Linked DNA regions of Metabacillus sp. B2-18. The protein of the gene in region 1 interacts with the protein of each later gene in a pairwise test. Links are inferred from orthologs where the notes say so. Each region holds a gene or a part of one and is shown on either strand. Other genes may lie near its edges.

Region 1 (8,091 bases):
GCAACTACATTTGCTGCTTCATTTGCTCAAATTGGTGCAGTATTGGCAGTATGGATTAGAACAAAGCAGCAAAAGCTGAAAACATTAAGTATTCCAGCATTTATTTCGGGTATTTTCGGTGTAACAGAGCCAGCAATTTACGGTATTACATTACCGCTTAAAAAGCCATTTATCATTAGCTGTATTGCAGCTGCTGTTGGTGGTGGGATTATCGGTGCAGCTGGTTCTAAAATTTACATGGTAGGCGGTCTTGGAGTATTCGGAATTCCATCATTTATCAGTCCAACAGATGGTATTACATTTGCTTTTTGGGCAATGTTGATTTCATTTGCTGTAGCATTTGGTCTAGGCTTTATTCTTACGTACCTATTTGGAATGGGAAAAGCTAAAAATGAAGTAACTGAAAATTCTGAGAGTGAAGTGGCAGTAACAACAGCTTCAAATGCTAAAAATGAACAAATCATTAGTCCTTTAACAGGTGAAGTAAAGGTTTTATCAGAAATAGAAGACGAAGCATTTGCATCAGGTGCTCTTGGTCATGGTGTAGCAATTGAGCCAAGCGAAGGAAAGCTATTAGCTCCTGCTTCTGGTATCGTGACTGCTTTATTCCCGACTAATCATGCAATTGGTATCACGACTGAAAATGGGGTAGATATTCTGATTCATATCGGTATGGATACTGTACAGTTAGAAGGAAAGTATTTTACAGCCCATGTTTCTCAAGGTGACCGAATTGAAAAAGGTCAACTCTTAATAGAGTTTGATATGGATAAGATTAAAGAAGCGGGGAAACCACTCACAACACCTGTTGTGGTAACGAATCATAAAGAGTTTAATCTAAACTTAACACCAGAGAAACAAGTGAAAACTGGTGACTGTGTTTTTACTATAAATTAAATGTTAGCTAAGGAGGAGGTCGTCTTTTAAGACGTTCTCTCCCTCACTTTTTTATGAAAAGGAGTTTTCTTCATGGCTTTTCCAAAAGGATTTTTATGGGGCGGTGCGATTGCTGCCAATCAAACAGAAGGGGCCTATCTCGAAGGTGGAAAAGGATTAACAACAGTTGATTTACTACCAACAGGTGAAAAGCGCTGGGATATCATGTTTGGAAATCTTCCTTCTTTCCAACCACTTGAAGGTGAATTTTACCCATCACATACGGCAATTGATTTTTATCATCGTTATAAAGAAGATATTGCACTTTTTGCAGAGATGGGATTCAAGGCCTTACGTGTATCTATTTCATGGGCACGAATCTTCCCGAATGGTGATGATGCGCAGCCTAATGAAGCAGGGTTAAAGTTTTATGATGATCTTTTCGATGAACTATTGAAATATAATATTGAGCCTGTTGTAACAATTGCTCATTTTGATGTACCTGTTAACTTGGTTGAGAACTATGGAAGTTGGAAAAATCGTAAGCTTGTTTCTTTATTTGAAACTTATGCAACAACTTTATTTAAACGTTTTAAAGATAAGGTAAAATACTGGATGACATTTAATGAAATTAATATGTTATTGCATTTGCCATTTGTAGGTGCTGGACTTGTTTTCAAAGAAGGAGACAATAAAGAGCAAATTAAATACCAAGCTGCACATCATCAATTAGTTGCTAGTGCACTTGCTGTAAAAGCTTGTCACGAAATCAGCCCAGGGGCAATGATCGGATGTATGCTCGCTGCAGGAATGACTTATTCATACACATGTAACCCGGAGGATGTTTGGGATGCGATGGAGAAAGACCGTGAATCGTTCTTTTTCATCGATGTTCAATCACGTGGAGCATATCCAGGGTATGCTAAGAGATTTTTCAAAGATCATAACATAAAGATTGAAATGGAACCTGGAGATGAAGAGCTTCTAAAAAATCATACCGTTGACTATATTGGCTTTAGTTATTATGCGAGCCGTGCAACTAGTACAGATCCAGAAGTAAATAATATGACGTCAGGAAATGTGTTCGGATCTATTGAAAATCCATACCTTGAAAAATCAGAATGGGGCTGGACGATTGATCCTAGAGGATTCCGAATTACAGCGAATCAATTATATGATCGCTATCAAAAGCCATTATTTGTTGTGGAAAATGGTTTAGGGGCTGTTGATGAATTAACAGCAGGCGGTGAAGTTCATGATGACTACCGTATTGAATACTTAAAAAAGCACGTTGCTGAAATGAGTGAAGCGATTGAAGATGGCGTTGAGATTCTTGGTTATACAAGCTGGGGTCCAATTGATATTGTGAGTGCTTCAACTGGAGAAATGAAAAAACGCTATGGCTACATTTACGTTGATAAAGACAACGAAGGAAACGGTACACTACAACGGCATAAAAAGAAAAGCTTTGATTGGTATAAAAAAGTAATTGAGAGTAATGGTGAATCACTTTAAGAAGCATTATTAAGGGAAAAGGTGGTTCAAGCATGTGATAGGCAAATGGAGAATACTTTCAGGTCATCATGATATAAGAGGAAAGCTGACAACAGCTTTCCTTCTATTAGTACAGGGATTCTCCTATAATCTTTAGAAGTGGTCATGGAGAAGAGTATCACTTATAATACGATAAATAGAGCTTATACGAGAAAATCTGTTTAACAAATAAACCATAAAAAGTTTAGGTGGTTATATGAAAATAGAAAAAGTATTTAACAATAATGTTGTAAGTGCATTTAATGAAGAAAATATAGAGCTTGTTATCATGGGGAAAGGTCTTGCTTTTCAAAAAAGACCTGGTGACGAAATAGATGATGATAAAATTGAGAAAGTGTTTACACTGAAAAATAAAGACATGTCGGAACGATTTAAAACCCTTTTATATGAGGTTTCAATTGAACTCATGGAAGTAACAGAAGAGGTTATTAAAAAAGCAAAAAGTAAGCTTGGAAGAGAACTAAATGACAGTATTTATGTTTCTCTTACAGATCACATTAATTTTGCCATTGAACGTAATAAAAAAGGCCTCGATATAAAGAATGCGTTGCTATGGGAAATCAAAAAGCTATATAAAGATGAATTTTCTCTTGGTGTAGAAGCACTGGGTATGATTAAGGAAAAGCTTGATGTTACATTGCCTGAGGATGAAGCTGGCTTTATTGCCATGCATATTGTGAATGCAGAGCTAAATGAAGAAATGCCTAATATCGTAAACATTACAAAAACGATGCAAGACATCTTAAAAATTGTGAAATATCACTTTAAGATGGATTTTAACGAAGAGTCTCTTAACTTCTTCCGATTTGTCACTCATTTGAAGTTCTTTGCTCAAAGACTATACAGCAAAACTTACATGGAAGGTGAAGACGATTTTCTGTTTGAAGCTGTAAAAAACAAACACAAACAAGCTTATGAATGTACGGAAAAAATTAATGATTATGTGGAAAGACAATTTGATTACGAGTTAACAAACGATGAGAAGCTGTATTTGACGATTCATATTGAGAGGGTTATTAATAGATAAGAGGAAAAGTAGACGAACGTTTCGTCTACTTTCTTCTATATAATAGTTGGTTTTTTATCTTTCCAAGGCCGTGCTTGCTCAAGCTGTCCAGCAAGTTGAAACAGAGTAGCTTCATCTCCGAGCGGTCCCATAAACTGAACACCAATAGGTAAGATATCTTTATTCCAAAACAATGGAACAGACATCGCCGGACAGCCAGTTGTATTCGCAAGTGGAGTGAAGGGTACCCATTCATTTAGTCTGTTAACATACTCCTCTATATTACCTTTATAAGATAATTCACCAATTCTTAGAGGTGGCTCACTAAGAGTTGGAGTTAATAGGAGATCGTAGTTGTTGAAAAATTGAGCAACTTCTTTCGTTACTAGCTGCATGTAACTAATCGCAGCAAGATATTCTGTTGCTCTGTATGAATTCCCGCAGTGTAAAACTTCCCAAGTATAAGGTTCTAGTTCTTCTTGCTTCGGAGCTCTTCCAGTTAAATTTGTTAAAGAATGTATTCCTTGTGAAAAGGATGATTGCCAAAGCACTTGAAATGCTCGATTATATTGATCAACATGAATAGTAGGAAATCCCTCCTCAACATCATGGCCAAGAGATTGACAGAGATTTGCTGCATCTAAAACAGCATCTTCACAATCAGAATGAATCTTTTTACCGTTAAATCCGGTTTTTAAAACAGCTATTTTTAATTTCCTAGGTTCTTTGATTGACTCAGTGACAAATGAACTACTTGGTTGTGATACATAGAATGGATCACCAGGATTATTTCCATATGTAGCATCAAGAAGTCCCGCACTATCTCGAACAGTCCGTGTAATCACATGATTAACTCCGAGGCCAACCGGATCAGGGTTCTTTGGAATTCTGCCTCTACTTACTTTTAGGCCAAAAACTCCACAACAAGATGCGGGAATTCTAATTGATCCTCCCCCGTCCGAGGCATGTGCCATCGGAACAATTCCAGCTGCAACAGCAGCCGCAGCCCCTCCGCTTGAGCCTCCAACTGTATAGGCTAGATTCCATGGATTTCTCGTTGGACCATATTGTAAAGGCTCAGTAGTCGGTACTAGTCCAAACTCACAAGTATTTGTTTTTCCAATTGTGATAAGCCCCGTTTGTTGACGGATTCGTGATGAGTACTCACTATCAGCTGAGGCAATAAAGTTTTTAAGATATGTAGATCCTGCTGTGTAGGGGGTGTTTGCGAAAAATTCCAAATCCTTCATAAGGAACGGAACACCTGAAAATGGACCGGATTCAGTTGGTGGTAACTTGTCTTCATACAATTTATGTGTGACAGCATTTAATTTGGGGTTTAACTCTTCTATTAAGTCAATTGTATGGGAAACTAATTCTGCAGCTGAAATTTGTTTGGTTTTAATAAGATAAGCCTGTTCAGTGGCATCGAGCCAATTTAATTGGTGCATAGGTGAATTCTCCTTGAATAGGTACTTTTTGGTTTAGTACGGATATTAAGAGGATTTATGTTATAAATTTTTGTTTTAACTCTATTATATAACGATAGTGGAATAGAACGAACAAGTTTTCCTTTTAACAAAAAGTATCATCAATCCTCACAAACTTGTCAAAAACTTTTTCATTCTTCACACAATTAAATTCCAACTTTATTGATAGGAATAATGAGTTGTGGTAAAATGAATTATATTTTTCACTTGTCAGTGAGACTAAAATAATGGAAACTAGTAATTATGAATAATTTGTACAAGTAAATTTTGTGAGGTGTGGATTTTGTTGCAACTTCAGGTAATGAACAGTCCGTTTAATCAGGAGCAAGTAGAGCTCCTTAATCGTCTTCTGCCAACCTTGACGGAATCTCAAAAAGTCTGGTTGAGTGGGTATCTAGCTGCTACACAAGCTGGTTCTGCTAATGTTACGGCTGCTCCCGAAGCGCCGGTAGTAGAGGCTGTTGTTCCAGTAAATGTAAAGCCAGTATCTAAGGATGTTACGATTCTATTTGGTTCTCAAACTGGTAATGCCCAGGGTCTTGCAAATAAGGCAGGAAAAGAACTCGAGAGTCGTGGTTATAAAGTAACCGTTTCATCAATGAGTGATTTTAAACCAAATAGCTTAAAGAAGGTAGAGAATCTTCTTATTGTAGTAAGTACACATGGCGAGGGAGATCCGCCGGATAATGCGATTTCTTTCCATGAGTTCCTTCATGGTAAACGAGCTCCAAAGCTTGATGAACTTCGCTTTTCAGTTCTATCGCTTGGTGATAGCTCTTATGAGTTTTTCTGTCAAACAGGAAAAGAATTTGATCAACGTTTAGAAGATCTTGGTGGAACTCGTCTTTATCCACGTATCGATTGTGATTTAGACTTTGATGAGCCTGCAGCTGAGTGGATTGCAGGAGTTTTAGCTGGTCTTGATGAAGCACAAGCTGCGGGAGCAGAACCTGTTCAAGCGCAAGAAGCAGCTGCCCCTGCTCCTCAAGCTTTAGAATCAGCTTACTCAAGAACAAATCCATTTAAAGCAGAGGTTCTTGAAAACCTAAACCTAAATGGTCGCGGCTCTAATAAAGAAACGCGTCATCTTGAGTTGTCATTAGAAGGATCTGGCCTTACATTTGAGCCAGGTGATGCTCTAGGTGTTTACCCGGAAAATGATCCTGAACTTGTTAACCTTATTCTTGAAGCAGTAAAATGGGATGCAACTGAAAAAGTTACAGTGAATAATGAAGAAGTAACATTGAAAGAGGCATTAAGCTCAAGGGTTGAAATTGCCACGTTAACGAAACCAGTTGTTGAAAAAGCAGCACAGCTTAATTCTAATAAAGATTTACAATCACTTGTATCAAATAGGGATTCTATAAAAGCATATATTGATGGTCGTGACCTATTAGATTTAATTCGTGACTTTGGTCCATGGGAAGTTTCTGCACAGGAATTTGCTGGTGTTCTACGTAAAATGCCAGTTCGTCTATATTCTATTGCAAGTAGCTTAGCTGCAAATCCAGATGAAGTTCACTTAACAATTGGGGCTGTCCGTTATGAAACACATGGTCGTCATCGTAAAGGTGTGGCGTCAACCCAAGTGGCAGAACGCCTGCAACCTGGTGATACATTACCAGTGTATATTCAAAAGAATCAAAATTTTAGACTACCACAAAATCCTGATACACCGATTATTATGGTTGGACCTGGAACAGGTGTTGCACCATTTCGTGCATTTATGCAAGAGCGTGAAGAAATCGGTGCAGAAGGTAAATCATGGATGTTCTTCGGTGATCAACATTTTGTAACAGACTTTCTGTACCAAACAGAATGGCAAAAATGGATTAAAGACGGTGTGTTAACGAGAATGGATGTTGCTTTTTCACGTGATCAAGAAGAAAAAGTTTATGTACAGAATCGCATGCAAGAGCACAGCAAAGAGTTGTTCCAATGGCTTGAAGAAGGGGCTGTTGTGTACGTTTGCGGTGATAAAAATCATATGGCGAAAGATGTTAACAACACACTGATCGACATTATTGAAAAAGAAGGCGGATTAAGCCGTGAAAAAGCTGAGGCCTACCTTGCAGATATGAAACAAAATAAACGCTATCAACGCGATGTATATTGATTTTTTGATTGAAAGGAGATTAGCAACATGGCGAACAAAATATTAAAAGCACCAGAAGGCCCACCAAGTGATGTTGAAGACATTAAAGAAAGAAGTGACTTTTTGCGTGGGACGCTTAAAGAATCTATGCTTGAGCCATTAAGCTCAGGTATTTCAGATGATGATAACCGCTTAATGAAACACCACGGAAGCTATTTACAAGATGACCGTGATCTTCGAAATGAGCGTCAAAAACAAAAATTAGAGCCAGCTTATCAATTTATGCTACGTGTTCGTTTACCAGGTGGTGTTGCCACACCAAACCAGTGGCTTGTTATGGATGACCTTGCCCAAAAATACGGAAACGGTACGTTAAAGCTAACAACTCGTATGACGTTCCAAATGCACGGAATTCTAAAATGGAACATGAAGAAAACGATTCAAGGTATTCATGCTTCATTAATGGATACGATCGCTGCATGTGGAGACGTTAACCGTAATGTAATGTGTGTGGCAAATCCGTATCAATCGAACGTGCATCAAGAAGTGTATGAATGGTCGAAAAAACTAAGTGATGATTTATTACCACGTACAAGAGCTTATCATGAAATATGGCTTGATGAAGAAAGAGTAGCTGGTACACCTGATACAGAAGAGCTTGAGCCAATGTACGGTCCGCTTTACCTACCACGTAAATTTAAGATTGGTATTGCCGTTCCGCCTTCAAACGATGTTGATATTTTCTCTCAAGACTTAGGTTATATTGCCGTTGTTGAGAACGACAAGCTTGTTGGTTTTAACGTAGCAATTGGCGGTGGTATGGGTATGAGTCATGGTGATAAAGAAACATATCCACAGCTTGCGAAAGTTATTGGTTTCATTAAACCAGAACAGGCTTATGATGTAGCAGAAAAAATCATTACAATTCAACGTGACTATGGAAATCGTTCTGTACGTAAAAATGCACGTTTCAAATATACGGTCGATCGCCTAGGGCTTGAAAACGTAAAAGAAGAGTTAGAAAATCGTCTTGGCTGGAGCTTAGAAGAAGCGAAGCCATTCACTTTCGA
Region 2 (8,237 bases), 2.6 Mb from region 1 along the record:
GAAATTTTTCTACAATAAGCGACAAATTCATTGACGTCCATACATAACTTTTGTACGATATGAAGGATTGAATGAAAAGGAGCTGTGGATTTCGCGATGGAGTCCTTTAAAATAAAAAAAACTTTAAATAACAACGTTTTGATAGCATCTCATGATTCTTTTGGAGAGGTTGTATTAATTGGAAAAGGCATTAGTTTTGGTAAAAAAGAAGGAGACATAATTCAAGAAGATAGCTATGATAAAATGTTTGTTTTAACAAATCAAAAGGAGCAGGAGCAATATAAGTTACTGCTATCAGATATTGATGAAGAAATGCTCGAAATTATGCAGGAAGTGATTCAATATATCTTTGAACGTGTTGACAAGCCATTAAATGAACATATTCACATAGCACTTACAGACCACTTAGCATTTGCTTTAAAGCGTTTGCAGCAAGGTATGGATTTGAAGAATCCTTTTCTCCTTGAAACAAAGTCTTTATATCCTTTTGAATATGAGCTGGCAACAGAGGTTATTAATATGCTGAATGATAAATTAAACGTACAGCTTCCTCAAGGAGAAATTGGTTTTATTGCGCTTCATATTCATAGCTCAATATCTAATAAACCACTTTCAGAAGTAAATCAATATTCTCAGCTCATTAGCCGGTTAACAGAAGTGATAGAGGAGTCTTTAAAGATCAAAGTGGATCGAGAAAGTGTAAACTATTTACGTCTAATTCGCCATCTTCGCTACACAATTGAAAGAGTGAATTCAGGGGAATCTGTTACAGAACCAGAAAAATTAGCTTTTTTGTTGAAAAAAGAATATCCTTTATGCTACAATACTTCTTGGAAAATGATAAAAGTAATGCAACAGGTTTTAAAGAAATCTGTTTATGAAGCTGAAGCAGTTTACTTAACAATGCACTTATACCGACTAACAAATAAATAATTGTAACAGATATTATTCACGTGTTACTGATTCGATCAGGCATGAGTGAACAAGGTGTTTTTAATTGCTATTTTGGGGAACTATACCTAATAGCAGCTAAAATACATGTTCACCATGCCTTTTTTGTATGCATCGGGACAATTCCTGAGCTTAATGTAAACGGTTAATAGTAGATTGTTTTTTTAGGCTTTGTACTTTTATTGACTACAGAAATTAACAAAATAGGAGGAAATGATTATGTTTAAAAATGCATTCGGCGTCTTGCAAAAAGTCGGACGTGCACTAATGCTGCCAGTTGCATTATTACCAGCTGCTGGTTTATTACTTGCAATAGGTAATGCCCTTCAAAATCCAACACTTACTGATTTAGCACCATTCTTAACAGCAGATTGGATCGTATTAATTGCAAGTGTTATGGAGAATGCAGGTAACATTGTATTCTCGAATTTACCTGTATTATTCGCAGTTGGGGTTGCAATAGGCTTAGCTAACGGTGATGGAGTTGCCGGTATTGCTGCTTTAATTGGTTACTTAATAATGAATATTACAATGAGTAGTATCCTTAAGGGAGTTGGTACACTTCCGTCTGGTGGACAGGAGCTTGCTGACTTTTTAGCTAATAACGGTGCTGCCTATGGTAATGTACTAGGTATCCCAACCCTACAAACAGGGGTATTTGGTGGTATTATCGTTGGTATTATTGCTGCTGCCATGTATAATCGCTTTTTCACGATTGATTTACCATCTTATTTAGGATTCTTTGCTGGTAAGCGTTTCGTACCAATTGTAACGGCTGGAGCAACAGTATTACTTGGTATTGTAATGTATTTTGTTTGGCCTCCAATTCAAACAGGTTTAAACGCTTTTTCTACAAACTTATTAGATGCAAACAGAACGTTGGCAGCCTTTATATTTGGTGTTATTGAACGTTCGTTAATTCCATTCGGTCTTCATCATATCTTCTATTCACCGTTCTGGTTTGAATTTGGAAGTTATGTAAATGCTGCTGGAGAAACTGTACGTGGAGATCAAACAATCTTCTTCTCTCAAATTAGAGATGGTGTACAAGATTTAACAGCAGGTACATTTATGACTGGTAAATTCCCATTCATGATGTTTGGTTTACCAGCTGCAGCACTTGCAATTTACCATGAAGCAAGACCAGAACATAAAAAAGTTGTTGCAGGTTTAATGGGTTCTGCAGCCCTAACTTCTTTCTTAACAGGTATTACAGAACCACTTGAATTCTCATTCTTATTCGTAGCACCTGTATTATTCGGTATTCATGCAATCTTTGCTGGTTTATCATTTATGACTATGCACATTCTTAATGTTAAAATTGGTATGACGTTTTCTGGAGGTTTAATTGACTTCCTATTATTCGGGGTATTAAACCCACAAACAAACTGGTGGCTAGTTATTCCTGTAGGTTTAGTCTTTGCAGTTGTTTATTACTTTGGTTTCCGTTTTGCAATTAGAAAGTGGAATCTTGCCACTCCTGGTCGTGAGGAAACTGATGTTGAAACTTCTGATGAAGGTCAACCAAAAGCAAATGCAGGAGATTTACCATTCCAAGTGTTAGAATCCTTAGGTGGATCTGGAAACATTAAGCACTTAGATGCTTGTATTACTCGTTTACGTGTTACAGTTAATGACATTAAAGATGTTGACAAAGATCGTTTGAAAAAACTTGGTGCATCTGGTGTATTAGAAATTGGAAACAACATACAAGCAATCTTTGGACCTAAATCTGATAATTTAAAAACTCAAATCCAAGATGTTATGTCTGGCAAACGTCCTAAAGCAACACAAACTCATTCTCAAGAAAAAGAAGTTCAAGAGCAAGTTGAGGATGTAGTAGCTGACGGATTAAAAAATGATGTAATAGATGAAACATTTGTTTCTCCACTTACAGGTGAGATTAAAGATATTACAGAAGTTCCAGACCAAGTATTCTCTGGAAAAATGATGGGTGATGGTTTTGCAATTCTACCTTCTAACGGAACAGTCGTTTCACCTGTTAATGGTAAAATCTTAAATGTTTTCCCTACAAAACATGCTATTGGTATTCAATCTGATGGTGGTAGAGAAATTCTTATTCACTTTGGTATTGATACAGTTAATCTGAAAGGTGAAGGATTCGAAGCATTTGTCCAAGAAGGTGACATAGTTGAGCAAGGTCAAAAACTTCTAGAGGTTGATCTAGATTTTGTAAAATCTAATGCACCTTCAATTATAACTCCAATCGTATTCACGAACTTAAAAGAGGGTCAATCAATTAAACTGCAAACAAAAGATAATGTTGCAGCAAATGATACTGATATCATTGAGATTGAAGGCAAGTAATTTTAATATCCAAAAGCCACACTTGTATTTTTACATGTGTGGCTATAAAATTAATTTTTGAATAATATGAATGATTTTAAAGGAGATTGATGAAAATGGCAGAAAAAACATTTACAGTAACAGCAGATACAGGAATTCACGCTCGTCCAGCAACTGTGTTGGTACAAGCTGCAAGTAAGTATGATGCAGATGTAAACCTTGAGTACAATGGTAAAACTGTTAACTTAAAATCAATCATGGGTGTTATGTCTCTAGGAATTCCAAAAGGCTCTCAAATCAAGATTATTGCTTCAGGTTCTGATGCAGACGAAGCAGTTACAGGTCTTGGCGAAACTTTAAAAAATGAAGGGTTAGGCGAATAATGAGTAACCTTAAAGGGATTGGAGCTTCGGCTGGTATTGCTATTGCAAAAGCTTACCGTTTAGAAGAACCAGAACTAAATATTGAACAAAAAACAATTGCAGATAAAGAGGCAGAAAAGCAACGTTTTGATGATGCAATAAACAAGTCAAAATCAGAGCTTGAAAAAATAAAAGACCATGCTAATCGTGAATTAGGTGCAGACAAAGCTGAAATTTTTGCAGCACATTTATTAGTTTTAAGTGATCCTGAGTTGTTAAATCCAGTAGTGGATAAGATTAACGCTGAAGGTGTTAATGCTGAATTTGCAATGAAGGAAACAGCTGATATGTTTGTTTCTATGTTCGAATCAATGGATAATGAATATATGAAAGAACGTGCAGCTGACATTCGTGACGTAACTAAGCGTGTTATTGCTCACTTATTAGGGGTGCAAATTCCAAACCCTAGTCTAATTTCTGAAGAAGTTGTCATTATTGCTGAAGATTTAACACCATCTGATACTGCTCAATTAAATCGTCAATATGTAAAAGGATTTACAACAGACATTGGTGGACGTACTTCTCATTCTGCAATTATGGCTCGCTCTATGGAAATTCCAGCTGTTGTTGGAACAAAGCAAGCTACATCAACGATTGAAAATGGTGTAATGGTTATTGTTGATGGATTAGATGGTGATGTTATTATTGATCCATCTTCAGATGTTATTGCTCAATATGAAGAGAAAAAGGCAAAGTATGAAGCTCAAAAAGCAGAATGGGCAAAGCTTGTAAATGAACCTACCATTACAAGTGATGGTCAGCATGTTGAGCTTGCTGCTAACATTGGAACACCTGATGATGTTAAAGGTGTGCTAGAAAACGGCGGTGAAGGTGTTGGACTTTATCGTACGGAATTCTTATATATGGGAAGAGATCAGCTTCCAACTGAAGATGAACAATATGATGCTTATAAAACTGTTTTGGAAAGAATGGGTGATAAGCCGGTTGTTGTTCGTACTTTAGACATCGGTGGAGACAAAGAATTACCATACTTACATCTTCCAAAAGAAATGAACCCATTCCTTGGTTTTAGAGCAATTCGTTTATGCTTGGAAGAACAAGAAATTTTCAGAACACAATTACGTGCATTATTACGTGCAAGTAGTTATGGAAATCTAAAGATTATGTTCCCAATGATTGCGACAGTTTCTGAATTCAGAGAAGCTAAGGCAATTCTTTTAGAAGAAAAGGAAAAGCTAGTTGCCAATGGGGTACAAGTATCTGATTCAATTGAGATTGGTATGATGGTAGAAATTCCATCTACAGCAGTAATGGCTGATCAATTTGCAAAAGAAGTAGATTTCTTCAGTATTGGAACAAATGATTTAATTCAATACACTATGGCTGCAGATCGTATGAATGAGCGTGTGTCATACTTATATCAACCGTATAACCCAGCTATTTTACGTCTGGTTTCTATGGTAATCGATGCAGCACATAAAGAAGGCAAATGGGCAGGTATGTGTGGTGAAATGGCTGGCGATACTATCGCTATCCCACTATTATTAGGTTTAGGTCTTGATGAGTTCTCTATGAGTGCTACATCAATCCTGCCAGCACGTACTCAAATTAAAGGTCTATCTAAAGAAAAAGCCCAAAGCATAAAAGAAACTGTTTTATCTATGAGTACAACTGAAGAAGTCGTTGCATTTGTGAAAGAAACTTTCCAAATTGACTGATAACCGAAAGACAGGCAGAATTTGCCTGTCTTTTTGATGTTTTTTAAAGATAATACATACACTTCATTATGGGAAAGCTAACCCTAGTATAGATGGGAGGAGTTTTCCAAAATGGACAATTTCAAAATAGGTGAAGAAGTATATGTGATCTATAGAAATCCTCATGCTGTAAATGTGGCAAATATTGAAAAAGCAGAAATTGTTGAGCACCCTACTAATCAAAAGGAATTGGCTATTTTCCTACATGATGCATACCATCCATTAGCAGAAGATGATGCTGTCTTTTCTAGTTTTGAGGAAGCCGAAGAGCTTTACAATCAGCTATTTGATTACCAACAATTCGATTAAGTTAATAGGAAATATTTGAATCGATTATTAGATAACGATTAAGCAAAAGGTAAATATGTATAGAATCTTTGATTATATATAAAGGAAGGTACTATCATGATAAAACCTTTTGTTCCACAATTAGTTTATATAGAACCTAGAGCTCTGGAATACCCGCGTGGTGTTGAACTAAAAGAAAAATTTGAAAAAATGGGTCTTGAGATTAGAGAAACAACGTCTCATAACCAAGTCCGAAATATTCCAGGTAAGAACCACCTTCAGCAATATCGAACAGCCAAATCTACATTAGTTGTCGGTGTTAGAAAAACGCTCGAATTTGATAGCTCCAAGCCATCAGCTGAGTATGCAATTCCTTTAGCAACTGGATGTATGGGTCATTGTCATTATTGCTATTTACAAACTACAATGGGTAGTAAACCGTATATTAGAACATATGTCAATGTAGATGAAATACTTGAGCAAGCTAAGGATTATATGGAGGAGCGTGCTCCAGAAATTACACGGTTTGAAGCCTCTTGTACATCTGACATAGTAGGGATTGACCATCTTACTCATTCTTTAAAATCAGCAATTGAATTTTTTGGACAAACAGATATAGGAAGGTTGCGTTTTGTAACAAAATTTCATCATGTTGACCATTTATTGGATGCAAAACATAATGGAAAGACTCGTTTTCGTTTTAGCATTAATGCTGATTATGTTATAAAAAACTTTGAACCAGGAACATCTCCTCTTGATAAAAGAATTGAAGCTGCAGTAAAAGTGGCAAAGGCTGGGTATCCGTTAGGGTTTATTGTAGCTCCAATTTATATTCATGAGGGCTGGCAAGAAGGGTACAAAACACTCTTTGAAAAGCTGGATGCATCTCTCCCAGCAGATGTACGAGATGATATAACGTTTGAAATGATTCAACACCGTTTTACAAAGCCAGCAAAACGAGTAATTCAAAAAAATTATCCGAAAACGAAGCTTGAATTAAATGAGGAAGAAAGACGTTATAAATGGGGCAGATATGGGATAGGTAAATATATTTATCAAAAAGATCAAGAACAGGAATTACGTGATACATTAGAGGATTATGTGGATCACTATTTTCCAACTGCCAAGGTTGAATATTTCACCTAACAAAAAAACTCTCATCGTAACATTGATGAGAGTTTTTTTGTTATTTTTTAGCCTTCAACTTCATATTCAACTTCATATATATGGTAAAATTACTTTAATCATACATAAGGGGTGTAACTATGGATATGTCATTAAATGGTAAAAGTGCATTAGTTATTGCTTCCAGCCAAGGACTTGGTAAAGCCATTGCTCAAAAGCTTGCAGAACAAGGGGCAAATGTTATGTTATCTAGTCGGGATGAAGAAAAGCTAAAAAAAATAAAACATGAGCTTGGGCAAAATAGTCATGGACGTATTGAATACAAAGTATGTGATATAAAAAACAAAGAAGAAATAGAACAACTTGTTACTTTTACACAAACTGAATTTGGTGCAATCGATCTGCTTGTTAATAATGCAGGAGGTCCACCAGCAGGTACATTTGAAGAAATGACTGATGAAGATTGGCAGCATGCATTTGAATTAAACTTACTTAGTTATATCCGAATTATAAGAGAAGTGCTCCCCTATATGAAGAAAAGCGGTGGAAAGATCGTAAATATTGCTTCCTCCTCCGTAAAGGAACCAATCCCTGGTTTAATTTTATCTAATACTTTTCGAACGGGTATTGTCGGTTTAACAAAAACTCTGGCTTCAGAATTTGCATCATATGGAATTTTAATAAATACAGTTGCTCCAGGACGTATCTCAACAGATCGCGTCGCCTCTTTAGATGAGATTGCAGCAAAGAAACAAGGAGTATCAAAACAAGATGTTGAGGAAAGTGTAAAAGATAAAATTCCACTAGGCCGTTATGGGTTACCAGAAGAATTTGCTAATTATGCTACATTCCTCTTATCTGACTTAAATTCCTATATGACGGGTCAAACATTTTTAGTCGATGGTGGGCTGGTGAAATCAATTTAAATGATGATAAGGAGAAGCAAGCTTCTCCTTGTTTTTATATTTCTATTTTATAAAGGAGAGGGGAAATTTGATTTCATATCCAATTTTACAAAATGACGCAACAATTGGAGTAACAGCACCATCATCTGGGATTCCTGAAGAACTTCACTCAATGTTTAAACAGGCCTTAGTAAGCATGGAAAACAAAGGTTACAAAACACGTTGTGGTGAAACAGTGTGGACACAGAATAAAGCTAAATCTTCATTTGCTAAAAAAAGGGCGGATGAATTTATGTCCATGATGAAAGATAATGAAATTTCGCTTATTGTTCCCCCTTGGGGTGGAGAGCTCTTGATTGAAATTCTTGAACATATTGATTTTGATAACATGCAGAATAAATGGGTAATGGGTTACTCTGATACAAGTGCATTACTCCTTGCTATTACATTGAAAACAGGAATGGCAACAGCTCATGGAACAAATCTAGTAGATCTAAGAGGTGAATATTCTGATTCGACGA

The links. The genes of interacting proteins can lie anywhere in the genome.
Region 2: the proteins of licT (region 1) and ptsP interact in binary tests that used the Escherichia coli proteins (3 or more experiments, as listed by UniProt). The link is inferred for Metabacillus sp. B2-18 from one-to-one orthologs.

What each region holds. Positions count from the first base shown.
Region 1 is NZ_CP088245.1:4,226,755-4,234,845, reverse strand. Bases 1,711-4,541 are described here. They hold licT (BglG family transcription antiterminator LicT), read left to right. Parts: upstream 1,711-2,626; coding sequence 2,627-3,457; downstream 3,458-4,541. Other genes in these bases: LPC09_RS21460 (amidase), read right to left, coding at 3,493-4,541; ascB (6-phospho-beta-glucosidase), read left to right, coding at 1,711-2,391. Outside these bases: LPC09_RS21475 (beta-glucoside-specific PTS transporter subunit IIABC), read left to right, coding at 1-897; more of ascB, read left to right, coding at 970-1,710; more of LPC09_RS21460, read right to left, coding at 4,542-4,887; LPC09_RS21455 (assimilatory sulfite reductase (NADPH) flavoprotein subunit), read left to right, coding at 5,213-7,042; cysI (assimilatory sulfite reductase (NADPH) hemoprotein subunit), read left to right, coding at 7,070-8,091. UniProt on the Escherichia coli protein: Mediates the positive regulation of the beta-glucoside (bgl) operon by functioning as a transcriptional antiterminator. This is an RNA-binding protein that recognizes a specific sequence located just upstream of two termination sites within the operon.
Region 2 is NZ_CP088245.1:1,618,365-1,626,601, forward strand. What follows is about bases 3,023-5,999. They hold ptsP (phosphoenolpyruvate--protein phosphotransferase), read left to right. Parts: upstream 3,023-3,640; coding sequence 3,641-5,359; downstream 5,360-5,999. Other genes in these bases: ptsG (glucose-specific PTS transporter subunit IIBC), read left to right, coding at 3,023-3,279; LPC09_RS08150 (phosphocarrier protein HPr), read left to right, coding at 3,375-3,641; LPC09_RS08160 (transcriptional regulator SplA domain-containing protein), read left to right, coding at 5,471-5,707; splB (spore photoproduct lyase), read left to right, coding at 5,804-5,999. Also shown: glucose PTS transporter transcription antiterminator GlcT, read left to right, coding at 97-933; more of ptsG, read left to right, coding at 1,171-3,022; more of splB, read left to right, coding at 6,000-6,832; LPC09_RS08170 (SDR family oxidoreductase), read left to right, coding at 6,952-7,737; LPC09_RS08175 (S66 family peptidase), read left to right, coding at 7,805-8,237. UniProt on the Escherichia coli protein: General (non sugar-specific) component of the phosphoenolpyruvate-dependent sugar phosphotransferase system (sugar PTS).